2 regions of the Enterobacter chuandaensis genome follow, and region 2 is predicted to be linked to the other one. Evidence: predicted binding sites of a transcription regulator. Region 2 holds the regulator's gene; the other holds the start of a gene.
The links. Region 2 encodes PurR, which represses purine synthesis genes. Its sites were predicted from a motif close to CANGCAAACGTTTGCNTG; they were not measured.
Positions count from the first base shown of each region.

Region 1 (8,071 bases), 1.4 Mb from region 2:
GACGCCAGATCCGGCAGCCCCAGATTGAGCTGGCGCGGCGGACGATCGCCGGTGATCAGCAGCCGAGTTTTACCCGATTCCAGGATGCGGTTGTAGAGGTTAAAGATCGCCATTTCCCACGGTTCGTCCCCCGCCACGCATTCGATATTATCGATGCAGACCAGCGAGAGATGTTCCATTCCCTCCAGCACCTCAGGCACGAACCAGGTACGTTTATCCAGCGGCACATAGCCTACCGCGTCACCGCGCGCTGAAAGCTCCGCGCAGGCGGCATGCAGGAGGTGGCTGCGCCCCGCGCCTTCGCGTGACCAGATATAGATGTATCCGCTGTGATCCTGGCGCAGCACGTTTTGCAGTGCAGCCAGTAAAGAGGGGTTATCACCCGGCCAGAAACTCGCGAAAGTTTCGTCGTCAGGGAGATAAAGTGGCAGAGAGAGCTGTGCCGGTCCGTTCAGAAATACCTCAACCAGAGATCTTACATAAAATCGGCGATGAGTTTATCACGGAACCAGCCGGGAGAGAACCGGGCGATCCTTCGCCCGATTAAAGGATCAATGTGGCGCTTTTTCGCTTTCGTCCGCGTCCAGTACCACTTCTTCCGGGCGGATCACCGAGATCAGCTTGAAAATCAGGCTCAGGCCCACGCCGACGATGGTTGCCAGCGCCATGCCCTTCAGCTCGGCCGCACCGATGTGCACCTTCGCGCCGCTCACGCCGATGATCAGGATAACGGAGGTCAGGATCAGGTTCTGCGCTTTGCTGTAATCCACTTTGGATTCAATCAGCACGCGAATACCGGACGCCCCAATCACCCCGTACAGCAGCAGGGAAACGCCGCCCATCACCGGGACCGGGATAATCTGGATCGCTGCCGCCAGCTTGCCCACGCAGGAGAGCAGAATGGCGATGATCGCCGCGCCGCCGATAACCCAGGTACTGTAGACGCGGGTGATCGCCATCACGCCGATGTTTTCACCGTAGGTGGTGTTTGGCGTGGAGCCGAAGAATCCGGAGATAATGGTGGAGAAACCGTTGGCAAACATGGAGCGGTGCAGGCCCGGGTCGCGGATCAGGTCGCGCTTCACGATGTTCGCCGTCACCACCAGGTGGCCGACGTGCTCGGCAATCACCACCAGCGCGGCAGGCAGAATGGTGAAGATCGCAAACCATTCGAAGCGCGGGGTGTAGAAGGTTGGCAGCGCGAACCAGTGCGCCTGAGCGATTGGGGTAGTATCCACCACGCCCATGACGAAGGAGAGCGCGTAGCCCGCCAGCACGCCGATCAGGATCGGGATAATCGCCATAAAGCCACGGAACAGCACGGAGCCAAACACCGTCACGCCCAGGGTTACCAGCGAGATAATGATGGTTTTGGAATCCGGTGACTGACCGTCCGCAGGCAACAGGCCGGCCATGTTCGCCGCCACGCCCGCCAGCTCCAGGCCGATGACGGCAACAATGGCCCCCATCGCCGCAGGCGGGAACATCACGTCCAGCCAGCCGGTACCGGCTTTCTTCACGATGAAGGAAACCAGGCAGAACAGCACGCCACACATGATAAAGCCGCCCAATGCGACCTCATAACCCAGCGGCAGCAACAATAACACCGGCGAGATAAAGGCAAAGCTCGATCCAAGATACGCCGGGATTTTGCCTTTACAGATAAAGAGGTACAGCAGCGTACCGATGCCGTTGAACAGCAGCACGGTAGCCGGGTTAATGTGGAACAGGATTGGCACCAGCACGGTTGCGCCAAACATGGCGAACAGGTGCTGCAAACTAAGCGGGATAGTCTGTAAAAGCGGCGGTCTTTCACTCACCCCGATAGCACGGCGCGTCATAGTGTTTTCCTCTGAGATGGTTAGTTATGTGTGTTTTATTCAAAAAAAAGCCGACTATCAAAGTCGGCTTAGTTATCGTTATTCGATTATTTCGTACCAAAGATCTTATCGCCGGCATCACCGAGCCCCGGGATGATGTACCCGTGCTCGTTCAGCCCCTGGTCGATAGAGGCGGTATACAGCTCAACGTCCGGGTGCGCTTTTTCCAGCGCCGCGATCCCTTCCGGAGCAGCAACCAGAACCAGCACCTTAATGCTGCTGCAGCCCGCTTTTTTCAGCAGGTCGATGGTGGCGATCATAGAACCGCCGGTTGCCAGCATCGGGTCAACCACCAGCGCCATACGCTCGTCGATGTTAGAGACCAGCTTCTGGAAGTAAGGCACCGGCTCCAGCGTCTCTTCATTACGGTAGATACCCACCACGCTGATGCGCGCGCTTGGCACGTGCTCCAGCACGCCTTCCATCATACCGAGACCGGCGCGCAGGATTGGCACCACGGTAATTTTCTTACCTTTGATCTGCTCAACCTGCACCGGGCCGTTCCAGCCTTCGATGGTCACTTTTTCTGTTTCCAGATCAGAGGTCGCTTCGTAGGTCAGCAGGCTGCCCACTTCAGAAGCCAGTTCGCGAAAACGCTTCGTGCTGATGTCATGCTCACGCATCAGGCCCAACTTGTGTTTAACGAGTGGGTGTTTCACTTCCACAATCTTCATTCTCTTTCTCCTCTGAGGTGGCATCCGCAAAAAAATCGCGGGATTATACCGCTTTTTTCGGATTAGGCCATACCCATCTTGCTTGACGTACATCAATCAAAAACAAAAAAGCCGGAGGCTGGGCTCCGGCTTGGGTGCGGGGTCTTGCCCGGTGGCGCTGCGCTTACGCGGGCCTACGTGTAGTGTAGGTCGGGTAAGCGTTAGCGCCACCCGACAATTAGAGGTTGTCGCCGTTGCTCGCAATCACCTGCTTATACCAGTCGAACGATTTCTTCTTGCTGCGGTTCAGGGTGCCGTTTCCTTCGTTGTCTTTATCCACAAAGATAAAGCCGTAGCGTTTTTTCATTTCGCCGGTTCCGGCAGACACCAGGTCGATACAGCCCCACGGGGTGTAACCCATCAAATCCACGCCGTCTTCCACCACCGCTTTTTTCATTTCGCGGATGTGCGCGGAAAGGTAGTCGATGCGGTACTGGTCATTCACCGTGCCGTCGCTCTCCTGCACGTCAATCGCGCCAAAACCGTTTTCCACAATAAACAGCGGCAGCTGATAGTGATCCCAGAACCAGTTCAGGGAGTAGCGCAGCCCGACCGGATCAATCTGCCAGCCCCAGTCGGATTTCTGCACGTAAGGGTTGGAGACCAGGCTCTTGCTCTCGTCGTAATCCAACTGCGGGTTGTCCGCCGTCGCTTTGGTGGCGAAAGACATATAGTAGCTGAAGCCGATGTAATCCACGCAGCCCTGCTTCAGCGCGGCTTTATCTTCTTCGGTGATATCCAGCGCGAAGCCGCGACGCTCGAAGTAGTTGAGCAGATGCTGCGGATATTTGCCGCGCACGTGCACGTCGGTAAACCAGTAGCGACGGTGCATAGCATTCATCGCCATCATCATGTCGTCCGGCGCGCAGGTCAGCGGGTAGATAGGACACATGGCAATCATGCAGCCGATCTGCAGCGACGGGTTAATCTCACGCCCCGCCTTCACCGCCAGGGCGCTGGCCACCAGCTCGTAGTGCGCCGCCTGGAACATCACCGGCTCGCGGTCTTCACCCGGCGCGTACTTCAACCCGGAGTTGGTAAACGGCGCAAAGTCTTCGTGGAAGTTGGCCTGGTTGTTGATCTCGTTAAAGGTCATCCAGTACTTCACTTTATGCTGGTAGCGCTCAAAAACGACCTTCGCAAAGCGCACAAAGAAGTCGATCAGCTTACGGTTGCGCCAGCCGCCGTATTCCGTGACCAGGTGGAACGGCATCTCAAAGTGGGAAAGCGTAATAACCGGTTCGATACCGTACTTCAGACATTCGTCGAACAGATCGTCATAGAATTTCAGGCCCGCCTCGTTCGGCTCAAGCTCGTCGCCTTGCGGGAAGATACGCGTCCAGGCGATGGAGGTACGGAAGCATTTGAACCCCATCTCGGCAAAGAGTTTGATGTCTTCTTTATAGCGGTGGTAGAAGTCGATGGCCTCATGGTTAGGGTAATTTTTCCCCTCCAGCACGCCGTTAGTGATTTCACGCGGCACGCCGTGCGCGCCCGCGGTCATGACATCGGCCACGCTCACACCCTTGCCACCCTCTTTCCAGCCGCCCTCAAGCTGGTGTGCCGCAACGGCGCCACCCCACAGAAAACCTGCTTTGAATCCTGACATTCGCTTTCCCTCATTCTGCGTTATTTTCTGCAAAAACAATTACAGAAACCGGTTTCAGTTCGATGATGTGCAAAGAGGATATTCGTTGCAAGCAGATCACCGAAACCGGTTTCATTTTCGTGAACGGAGTCAAGTTTGGCTGCATTTACAGATCCCGAAGAAAAAAAGATCCCCGCGCCGAGAATAGGCTCGCAAACGTTTGCCTGGACTGTTAGAATTGCGCCGATTTTTCTTACTAGCTATGCAATCGCGTGGGGATTTAAGCCGTGACCAACAAAACTTCTCTCAGCTACAAAGATGCCGGTGTTGATATTGACGCAGGTAATGCGCTGGTTGACCGAATCAAAGGTGTGGTGAAGAAAACCCGCCGCCCGGAAGTGATGGGTGGTCTGGGTGGCTTCGGCGCACTGTGCGCGCTGCCGCAAAAATATCGTGAACCTGTTCTGGTCTCGGGTACTGACGGTGTAGGCACCAAGCTGCGCCTGGCGATGGATTTAAAACGTCACGACACGATCGGTATCGACCTGGTCGCGATGTGTGTGAATGACCTGGTGGTTCAGGGCGCAGAGCCGCTGTTCTTCCTCGATTACTACGCGACCGGCAAACTGGATGTGGATACCGCAGCCAGCGTCATTAACGGTATCGCCGAAGGCTGTCTGCAGTCCGGCTGTGCGCTGGTGGGCGGCGAAACCGCGGAAATGCCGGGCATGTACCACGGCGAAGATTATGACGTCGCGGGCTTCTGCGTCGGCGTAGTAGAAAAATCAGAAATTATCGACGGCAGCAAAGTGGCCGATGGCGATGTGCTGATCGCCCTGGCCTCCAGCGGCCCGCACTCTAACGGCTACTCTCTGGTGCGTAAAATCCTCGACGTGAGCGGCTGTGACCCGCTGACCACCGAGCTGGACGGCAAGCCGCTGGCCGACCACCTGCTGGCCCCAACCCGCATCTACGTGAAAAACGTGCTGGAGTTGATCGAGAACGTTGACGTTCACGCTATCGCTCACCTGACCGGCGGCGGCTTCTGGGAAAACATTCCGCGCGTTCTGCCGGACAACACCCAGGCGGTGATCGACGAATCCTCATGGCAGTGGCCAGCCGTCTTCAACTGGCTGCAGACCGCAGGCAACGTGAGCTCTCACGAAATGTACCGCACCTTTAACTGCGGCGTGGGCATGGTTATCGCCCTGCCGGCAAGCGAAGCGGATAAAGCGGTTAAACTGCTGACCGAGAAAGGTGAAAACGCGTGGAAAATCGGTACGATTAAAGCTTCCGACTCCGAACAGCGTGTGGTCATTGAATGAAAAACATCGTGGTGCTCATTTCCGGCAACGGAAGCAATTTGCAGGCCATCATAGACGCCTGCAAACAGAAGAAAATTAATGGCACCATTCGGGCAGTTTTCAGCAACAAGGCCGACGCGTTCGGCCTTGAGCGCGCGCGGGAAGCGAACATTCCGGCGCACGCGCTGGAAGCCAGCCAGTTCGCCGGGCGTGAGGCCTTTGACCGCGAGCTGGTGCAGGAGATTGACGCCTACGCGCCGGACGTGGTGGTGCTGGCGGGCTATATGCGAATCCTCAGCCCGGCCTTCGTCGAACACTACGCCGGTCGACTGCTGAATATTCACCCTTCTCTGCTGCCAAAATATCCCGGCCTGCATACCCATCGTCAGGTGCTGGAAAACGGCGACGAGGAGCACGGTACCTCTGTCCACTTCGTGACCGACGAGCTGGACGGTGGTCCGGTGATCCTGCAGGCGAAAGTGCCGGTCTTTGACGGCGACAACGAAGACGACGTGACCGAACGCGTGCAGACCCAGGAACACGCCATTTACCCGCTGGTGGTAAGTTGGTTTGTTGACGGGCGTCTGGCGATGCGCGACGGTGCAGCCTGGCTGGACGGTGTGAAGTTACCCCCGCAGGGTTATGCTGCCGAAGAGTAGTTTGCTATATCGGGTGGCGCTGCGCTTACCCGATATTCCCTCCCCCAACCTGCTAAATTCCCCAACAAAAAAAATAACTGTCATACTTTTCTGGCACTGTTGGACATATCGTGGAAATGCTCGCCATAATAAGGACGAGACGGATTTACCACGTCCTGTGATTGAACTGGAGTGTGAGCTGTAATGGGTCAGGAAAAGTTATATATCGAGAAAGAGCTAAGCTGGTTAGCATTTAACGAACGTGTACTCCAGGAAGCGGCAGACAAAAGTAACCCGCTGATCGAACGCATGCGTTTTTTAGGCATTTATTCCAACAACCTGGATGAGTTCTACAAGGTTCGCTTTGCCGAGCTGAAAAGACGGATCATCATCAGCGAAGAACAGGGCTTAAACTCTCACTCGCGGCATCTGCTGGGCAAAATCCAGTCCCGCGTGTTGAAAGCCGATCAGGAATTTGACGGCCTGTATAACGAACTGCTGCTGGAGATGGCGCGCAATCAAATCTTCCTGATTAACGAACGTCAGCTTTCCGTTAACCAACAAAACTGGCTGCGCCACTACTTTAAACAGTACCTGCGCCAGCACATTACCCCGATTCTCATCAACCGCGAAACCGATCTGGTACAGTTCCTGAAGGATGACTACACCTATCTGGCGGTGGAAATTATTCGCGGTGAATCCATCCGTTACGCGCTGCTGGAGATCCCGTCCGACAAGGTGCCGCGTTTTGTGAACCTGCCGCCGGAAACCCCGCGCAGACGCAAGCCGATGATCCTGCTGGATAACATCCTGCGCTACTGTCTGGACGATATCTTCAAAGGCTTCTTCGATTACGATGCGTTAAACGCCTACTCGATGAAGATGACCCGTGACGCCGAATATGACCTGGTGCACGAGATGGAAGCCAGCCTGATGGAGCTGATGTCCTCCAGCCTGAAACAGCGCCTGACGGCCGAGCCGGTGCGCTTTGTCTATCAGCGCGACATGCCGGACGCCATGGTGGAGATGCTGCGCGAGAAGCTGACCATTTCGCGCTATGACTCCATCGTGCCGGGTGGCCGTTATCACAACTTTAAAGACTTTATTGGCTTCCCGAACGTCGGCAAAGCCAATCTGGTGAACAAGCCGCTGCCGCGTCTGCGTCATATCTGGTTCGACAAGTTCCGCAACGGATTCGACGCCATCCGCGAGCGCGACGTGCTGCTCTACTACCCCTACCACACCTTTGAACACGTGCTGGAACTGCTGCGTCAGGCCTCGTTCGACCCGAACGTGCTGGCGATCAAAATCAACATCTACCGCGTGGCGAAAGATTCCCGCATCATCGATGCGATGATCCATGCCGCGCACAACGGCAAAAAAGTCACCGTGGTGGTTGAGCTGCAGGCGCGCTTCGACGAAGAGGCCAACATTCACTGGGCGCGCCGTCTGACGGAAGCGGGCGTGCACGTGATCTTCTCCGCGCCGGGGCTGAAAATTCACGCCAAGCTGTTCCTGATCTCCCGTAAAGAGGGCGATGACGTGGTGCGCTATGCCCACATTGGTACCGGGAACTTTAACGAAAAAACCGCGCGGATTTACACCGATTACTCGCTCTTAACCGCTGACGCCCGCATCACCAACGAGGTGCGCCGGGTCTTTAACTTTATCGAAAACCCGTACCGTCCGGTGAGCTTCGACTATCTGCTGGTCTCGCCGCAGAACTCGCGCCGCCTGCTGTACGATATGATCGACAAAGAGATTGCCAATGCCCAGAAAGGGCTATCGTCCGGCATCACGCTGAAGCTCAACAATCTGGTCGACAAAGGGCTGGTGGACAGGCTGTACGCGGCGTCCAGCTCCGGCGTGCCGGTTAACCTGTTGATCCGCGGCATGTGCTCGCTCATTCCGGAACTGGAAGGCATCAGCGACAATATTCGCGTCATCA
Region 1 is NZ_CP097173.1:3,443,691-3,451,761, forward strand. Features, by position in the region: gene MX657_RS16620 (DnaA inactivator Hda) at 1-455, opposite strand, end outside; gene uraA (uracil permease) at 552-1,841, opposite strand; gene upp (uracil phosphoribosyltransferase) at 1,928-2,554, opposite strand; gene MX657_RS16635 (6-phospho-beta-glucosidase) at 2,772-4,202, opposite strand; gene purM (phosphoribosylformylglycinamidine cyclo-ligase) at 4,469-5,506, shown strand; gene purN (phosphoribosylglycinamide formyltransferase) at 5,503-6,144, shown strand; gene ppk1 (polyphosphate kinase 1) at 6,328-8,071, shown strand, end outside.
Region 1: the regulator PurR is predicted to act here: its motif matches at 4,391-4,408, upstream of purM (phosphoribosylformylglycinamidine cyclo-ligase).

Region 2 (8,071 bases):
CGAAATGCCTTCCATGGTAAAACGGGAGCACTCCGGCTCCCGTTAACACTTAATATTTATCGTATTTAATCGAACCAAATTTAGTATAGGCCTCAAAATTTGGTGATTCAATAGAAAATTCTTAGCAACCTAATCACTGAAAATTAACATAGTTTCTGGCGCGATTAGGCATGCGAGGTTTTCACCTGCGTGCTCTCATCCTGTACGCGCTGTGCGGAGGCCTGCATGCGATAACCCAACGCCGCCAGCGCGACGGTAACCAGCATCACGCTGGTTGTTGTCAGCAGCGGCGTGGCAATCAGCGCGGAGACCACCAGGCTTGCCAGGAAGCACAGTCCCAGTTGAAGGGTGTTCTGCAGCGCAGCCGCGCGGCCTGTCGCCTGCGGGAACGGACGCAGCGCCTGCGCCACAACGATAGGGTAGATCGCCCCGTTCGCGATGGCCATCACGCAGAATGGAATCAATATTTCGGCCAGACCTGCGCCCGGAATAAATCCAACGGCCCAGGTGCCGATGACGCTCAGCGCATAGAGCACCAGCAGCCACGGCAGCATCTGCTGACCTTCCCATTTTTGCAGTGCCGCGCGACAGCCGTAACCGCCTACCAGGAACGCGATGGTCTGCGGAACGTAGCTCAGGCCAATGGCCGCCGGGCTGTAGCCCATATCGTGCAGAATAAAGGGCGAACCTGTGAGCCACGCGAAGAAGCTCGCCGAGCAGGCGGCATAGATCAGAACGTTGCCGCGATACGCCTTAGCGCTCAGCAGGGAGGTAAAGGTAATCGGCTTCGCGTCAGCATGCGCCTCTTTTTTATGCGCTGGCTTGAGGGCGAACGCAGGCAGCATCAGCACCAGCGTGATGGCAAACAGCGTGGCAAAGATAGCCTGCCAGTCAAAGTGCGCGAGGATCCAGCTGCCCAGCAGCGGGGCGAGGGCAGGAGAGAGACCCACCAGCGGCATAATGGTGGCGAAAATACGGTTTGTGCGGTTCGCCGGGTAGTAGTCGGTGACCAGCGCCTGCCAGGTCACGGCAGCGGCACAGACGCCGACCGCCTGAACAAACCGCAGCACCAGCAGCCAGGTGGCATCGCGTACCCATAACATTCCCAGACAGCCAACGGCAAAAATAGCCAGCCCCAGCAGCAATACCGGTTTACGACCAAAGCGATCCGAGAGCGGTCCCCAGAGCAGCTGTGCGAAAGCAAAACCGGCGAGGAACAAACTCAAGCTGGCGCTGATGGCGGCAGCAGGGGTTTGCAAATCTTCCTGCATGGCGGCGAAGGCTGGCAGGTACATATCGGTGGCCAAAAAGCCCAGCACGCTTAAGCCGCCGAGCCAGACTAAAAAACCTTTCCTGGGTTGCACTGTTTTATTCTCCTGAGGAGGCAGGTATACATTGGCGCTGAGTGTAGGGAGTGCAAAGCCGCTTGTGAAACGCTAATATTTGGCGGGTGAATTCAAATTTTTTGCAGGCAGAAAATGTGGTCAGATTATTCTCTTGAAGTGGTCGATGCTGTCGCGCGTAACGGCAGCTTTAGCGCTGCGGCGCAGGAGTTGCACCGCGTCCCTTCGGCTATCAGCTATACGGTACGTCAGCTTGAAGAATGGCTGGCGGTTCCGCTGTTTGAACGGCGGCATCGTGATGTGGAATTAACGCCCGCAGGCGCGTGGTTTTTAAAGGAAGGGCGTTCTGTTATCAAAAAAATGCAGATCACCCGCGAGCAGTGTCAGCAGATCGCGAACGGCTGGCGGGGACACCTTTCCATTGCGGTGGATAACATCGTTAAGCCCGAGCGCACCCGGCAGATGATTGTCGATTTTTATCGGCATTTTTCTGACGTCGAGCTGCGGGTCTCGCAGGAGGTGTTCAACGGCGTCTGGGATGCGCTGGCGGACGGCAGGGTAGAGATGGCGATTGGCGCGACCCAGGCGATCCCCGTCGGGGGACGTTACGCCTTTCGCGATATGGGGATGCTGAGCTGGAAATGCGTGGTGGCGAGCGATCATCCCCTGGCGGCGACGGAAGGGCCGCTGAGCGACGATACGCTGCGCAGCTGGCCGTCGCTGGTGCTGGAGGATACCTCCCGTTCACTGCCGAAGCGAATTACCTGGCTGCTGGACAACCAGCGGCGGGTTGTCGCCCCTGACTGGGGATCGTCGGCGACGTGCCTCAGTGCCGGACTCTGCGTAGGCATGGTGCCCGCCCATTTTGCGCGTCCGCGAATCGACACCGGAGAGTGGGTAGAGCTAACGCTGGAGAACCCGTTCCCGGATGCGGCCTGCTGTCTCACCTGGCAACAAAATGATGTCTCGCCCGCCATGGCCTGGCTGCTGGATTATCTGGGTGACAGCGAAACGCTTAACCGGGAGTGGCTGCGGGAGCCAGACTGACTGGCTCCGCAATGAGATTAACGACGATAGTCGCGGAACGGGCCATCCGCAACGGAACGGCGTTCGATGAGGCGAGGGTGAACTTCAATGGACTGCGACTCTTCACGCTTGTTGACGATCCTGTCCAGCAGCATATTGAAGGCCGTTTCACCCAGCGAATCTTTCGGCTGGTGAATGGTGGTCAGCGCTGGCGTGAAGAAGCGCGCGTTGCGCACGTTGTCATAGCCGATCACGGAGATGTCCTGCGGGACGCGCAGGCCAAGCTCGTCGGCGGCGCAGAGTGCACCCATGGCCATGATGTCGCCCCCGCAGAAAACGGCGGTCGGGCGGTGCTGCTGGGAGACGATCTGCTGCATCGCGCGGTAGCCTGATTCCGGCTCGAAGTCACCCTGCACGATCCAGTTTTCCGGCACGGTAATCAGCGCTTCTTCCATCGCTTTCATAAAGCCGGCCAGGCGGCCCGCGCCGGTGTTGCGTTCCAGCGGACCCGGGATCACGCCAATCTCGCGGTGGCCGCGTTCGATCAGATAACGGCCCGCCATGTAACCGCCTTCGAAGGCGTTATCGATGACGGAGTCGGTGAAGTCGGCGCGCGCTTCGCCCCAGTCCATCACCACCATAGGGATATGGCGATACTCTTCCAGCATCAACAGCACGGATTCCGGGTACTCGGAGCACATTACCAGCAGGCCATCCACGCGCTTTTGCGCCATCATCGATAGATAGGCACGCTGTTTTTCAATGCTGTTCCACGCGTTGCCCAGAATCAGGGTATAGCCTTTCTGGAAGCAGTTTTTCTCTACCGCTTCAATGATCTCGGCAAAATAGGCCGCTTCGCTGCTGGTCGCCAGCAGACCAATAGACTTGGTGTGATTAACCTTGAGGCTACGCGCAACCGCACTCGGTGAGTAGTGCAGTTCTTTGATCGCTGCCCAGACGGCGTTGCGCGTCTCTTCCGCCACAAAGCGGGTTTTGTTAATTACATGTGATACGGTTGTAGTGGAAACGTTTGCGCGTTTTGCTACGTCTTTAATTGTTGCCATTAAATGTCACTCCAGACCATATCCTAAACTCCTGAAAAACTTGAAGGTAAACGTTTGCCTTCTCTCACCCTTATCGCGCAATTTTGGATTGCGGTACGCCAGGAAAACGACACGGGACGTCAGGAGGGGGTCAATGGCCGGTACGCTAATAAATTTAGCGTGGAATTTTGGCCTATCTTGATGAAAAGGGGAAGAGCTAAAGTGTTTATCAGCTTAAATCCAGGAAGATTTTTGAGCTAAACTATGCAAAAATGAGCAAGCTCACTTTTCGTGGGGGGATTAAAAGGAAAAAAATTGATGAGTTCCGATCTGAAGTTTTCGCTGTTCACCACCGTTATTGTGCTGGCTCTGATTGTCGCGGCTGGCCTGACGGCTGCGCTGCACTGATTTACGCGGGGGGAGAGCCTTCTCCCTCCCGATCGCCTGATTGTTACTTCTCTGGCAAAAATCTTTTGCCATTTTGTTAACTTCTCATTTTTTGTGATTGATGTCATGCTTTCCGCTTCTTTGTTCTGTGTCACCACATGACACGGCATCCGGAGTTGACGCATGAAAATCAATTTTCCCCTGCTGGCCCTGGCGATTGGCGCTTTTGGGATTGGCACCACTGAATTCTCCCCGATGGGGTTACTGCCTGTTATCGCCCGGGGCGTGGACGTCTCGATCCCGGCCGCCGGGATGTTAATCAGCGCCTACGCCATCGGCGTGATGGTGGGCGCGCCGCTGATGACGCTTCTGCTTTCGCACCGCGCGCGCCGCAATGCGCTGATTTTCCTGATGGCGATTTTTACCCTGGGCAACGTGCTTTCGGCCATTTCGCCGGACTACACCACCCTGATGCTGTCGCGCATTCTGACCAGCCTTAACCACGGCGCGTTCTTCGGGCTGGGGTCGGTCGTGGCCGCAAGCGTGGTGCCAAAACACAAGCAGGCAAGCGCCGTGGCGACCATGTTTATGGGGCTGACGATTGCCAACATCGGCGGCGTACCGGCGGCCACCTGGCTGGGCGAAGCGATTGGCTGGCGGATGTCCTTCCTGGCGACAGCCGGGCTGGGCGTGGTTGCGATGGTGGCGTTGTTCTTCTCTCTGCCGAAAGGCAGCGCCGGCGAACGTCCGGAAGTGCGTAAAGAGCTGGCGGTCCTGATGCGTCCGCAGGTGCTCTCCGCGCTGCTCACCACGGTGCTGGGGGCAGGGGCGATGTTTACCCTCTACACCTATATTTCACCGGTGCTGCACGATATCACCCACGCAACGCCTCTCTTCGTTACCGCGATGCTGGTGCTGATTGGCGTCGGCTTCTCGATTGGCAACTATCTCGGCGGGAAATTTGCCGACCGTTCCGTGAGCGGGACGCTGAAAGGCTTTTTAACCCTGCTGATTGTCATCATGATTGCGATTCCGTGGCTGGCGCGTAATGAATTCGGCGCGGCGATTGCGATGGTCGTCTGGGGCGCAGCTACCTTCGCCGTGGTTCCACCGCTGCAGATGCGTGTGATGCGCGTCGCCCATGAGGCGCCTGGGCTCTCGTCTTCCGTGAATATCGGGGCGTTCAATCTCGGCAATGCGTTGGGCGCTGCCGCCGGGGGAGCCGTGATTTCAGGTGGTCTGGGATACAGTTTTGTGCCGGTGATGGGGGCGATTATTGCCGCGCTCGGCCTGCTGCTGGTGATGATGTCCGGTCGTAAACAGCCAGAAGCGGTTTGCACGGCTGAATAAGCAAAAACGCAGAAGGGCGAACCCTTCTGCGTGTCTCTTACGCGGCGAAATTCTTCGCCACAAACTCCCAGTTTACCAGTGCCCAGAAGTGCTCCAGGTAGTTCGGGCGCGCGTTGCGGTAATCAATGTAGTAAGCGTGTTCCCATACGTCCACGGTCATCAGCGGCGTAGCGCTGGTGGTCAGCGGGGTGCCTGCGTTAGAGGTGGATACGATAGCCAGTTTGCCATCTGCCTCTTTGACCAGCCACGTCCAGCCAGAACCGAAGTTCTTGACGGCTGCATCGGTAAACTTCGCTTTAAACTCCGCAAAGCTGCCAAATGCAGCGTTGATGGCGGTTGCCAGTTCACCGGCAGGTTCGCCACCGGCGTTTGGTGCCAGGCAGTGCCAGTAGAAGGTGTGGTTCCACACCTGAGCGGCGTTGTTAAAGACACCACCCTCTGAACTGCGGACGATCTCTTCCAGCGTTTTGCCTTCGAAACCGGTGCCCTTGATCAGGTTGTTCAGGTTGGTGACGTACGTCTGATGATGCTTCCCGTAGTGATATTCCAGGGTTTCCGCAGAAATGTGCGGTGCCAGGGCGTCTTTTGCATACGGTAGTGCAGGTAATTCGAACGACATTGCTTCTCTCCTTATTGTATTTTGTGTTGCCAATAACCCTACAGACAACAAGGACAGGATAGCAAATTGAAAGGGTATGCAAAAGAGGAACTTACCCTGCCGCAGGTGCGGCAGGGCAGGGATCAACGAATGGTTTTTGGCGTCATGACGCGACGCGCGCCAACGTAGTGACGTACCCAGTAGTCTTCACTGAGAGAGGTGATCTGAATGTCCTGACCGCTGCGTGGAGACTGAATGAATTTCCCGTTGCCGACATAGACGCCGACGTGGTCAGCCGTGCCGCGACCCTGGGTGCGGAAGAAGACCAGATCGCCATTTTCCAGCTCACCCCGGTTAACCGGTGACGCATCGCGCAGGTGGTACATCTCATTGGCGGTGCGTGGAATGCGGAACTTAACCAGATCTTTATAGGCGTAATAGACAAGGCCGCTGCAGTCGAAACCGGTACGCGGTGAACTGCCGCCCCAGCGATAAGGTTTGCCAATTTGTCCCATCAGCTTGTTCATCGCCGTTTTTTGCGCTTTCTGCACGCGAACTTTATGCACGTCTGCCAGTTTCGTCACTTTCGTGCATTTTGCTTTATGGCCTTTACGCGCGATGCATTTTTCAGTAACGAGGTTAGCGGCGGTCTGCGAAGCTTTATTTTTTGCGGTGCGGGCTGTGCGGGAAGGTTTGGTTTTCGTTTTGCTGGAAGCGGTTTGTTTCGTCTGAGCGGTGGTTTTTTTCTTGTCGTTCTTGCTGCTGGTCTTTTTCTTACGCTCTGTGGCTTTCACCAGATGGCTTTTTTGCACAGCAGAATGCCGCGCCTGCTGAGAGGCGTTTGCCGCTGGCGTGAAAGAGAGTGATGTAAACAGTAAAGCACAGAGCGTGATCGAGATTTTATTTATCCGCGCCACTGGGCAGTCCCCTGATAATTGCAGGCCATCAATAATGCCCGCGTATGATTTACAAAGCCCGTCGATTCTAATCCATAAAAACCCGAGAAGTTAATAGCATTTTTCAATCTAAAAACGTGTTTCGTTAGCAAGTGCAAAAAAATTCATCGTTCTGTCGCACAATTGTTCACTCCCTAAGCAAAACCCTGACGGGCGACGGGGTAAACGTCATTTGCAATGCAACTTTTGTGGAGTCGGGGTAAAATATATAAACGTGACGAAAATGTTATTTTCCGATGCCAGCCTGACCCGCTACAATGTCAGACTACTGCCGTAACAGAAGTTAAAGGAAGCAAGACATGAGCACCACTATTGAAAAAATCCAGCGCCAGATCGCTGAAAACCCAATTCTGCTGTATATGAAAGGTTCTCCGAAGCTGCCAAGCTGCGGCTTCTCCGCGCAAGCGGTTCAGGCGCTGTCAGCCTGTGGTGAGCGTTTTGCTTACGTTGATATCCTGCAGAACCCGGACATCCGCGCTGAGCTGCCAAAGTACGCTAACTGGCCGACTTTTCCACAGCTGTGGGTAGACGGCGAGCTGGTGGGCGGCTGCGATATCCTGATTGAGATGTATCAGCGCGGCGAACTGCAGCAGCTGATTAAAGAAACGGCTGCGAAGTACAAAACGGAAGAGCCGGACGCAGAGTAATTATCTGCGTTAATAAAAAAGCGACCTGAAGAGGTCGCTTTTTTTTATTCTTCACTTTCGCCCATCGGCAGCGGCCAGCCGCCCAGACGCTTCCAGCGGTTGACGATCTCACAGAACAGCTCCGCGGTGCGCTCCGTGTCATACAGTGCAGAGTGCGCCTGGGTACCGTCAAACGGTATACCCGCCGTAATGCAGGCTTTGGATAAAACCGTTTGTCCCAGCGCCAGGCCGCTTAGCGCGGCGGTGTCAAAGGTCACGAACGGGTGGAAAGGGTTGCGCTTAAGCGCGGCACGCTCGGCGGCGGCCATGGTAAAGCTGTGATCGAACGTGGCGTTATGGGCCACCATGATGGCGCGGCTGCAGTTGCTCTCTTTCATGCCTTTACGCACCATTTTAAAAATGGCGTGCAGCGCATCATACTCACTGACTGCACCACGCAGCGGGTTATGCGGATCGATACCGTTAAACGCCAGCGCTTCCGGCTGTAAGTTTGCCCCTTCGAAAGGTTCAACGTGGAAATGCAGCGTGGTGTCCGGTGTAAGCCAGCCCTGTTCATCCATCTTCAGCGTGATGGCGGCAATTTCGAGCAGCGCATCGGTTTTAGCGTTAAATCCGGCTGTTTCTACATCAATGACAACGGGATAAAAACCACGAAAACGGTCGCACAGACCGCTAAATTGAGCGTTATCGGACATCAGGGTCTCTTACAAGGGGAAAAAGC
Region 2 is NZ_CP097173.1:2,084,169-2,092,239, forward strand. Features, by position in the region: gene punC (purine nucleoside transporter PunC) at 165-1,364, opposite strand; gene punR (DNA-binding transcriptional activator PunR) at 1,479-2,390, shown strand; gene purR (HTH-type transcriptional repressor PurR) at 2,408-3,433, opposite strand; gene MX657_RS10205 (YnhF family membrane protein) at 3,731-3,820, shown strand; gene MX657_RS10210 (MFS transporter) at 3,983-5,149, shown strand; gene sodB (superoxide dismutase [Fe]) at 5,187-5,768, opposite strand; gene MX657_RS10220 (C40 family peptidase) at 5,891-6,664, opposite strand; gene grxD (monothiol glutaredoxin 4) at 7,003-7,350, shown strand; gene rnt (ribonuclease T) at 7,395-8,045, opposite strand.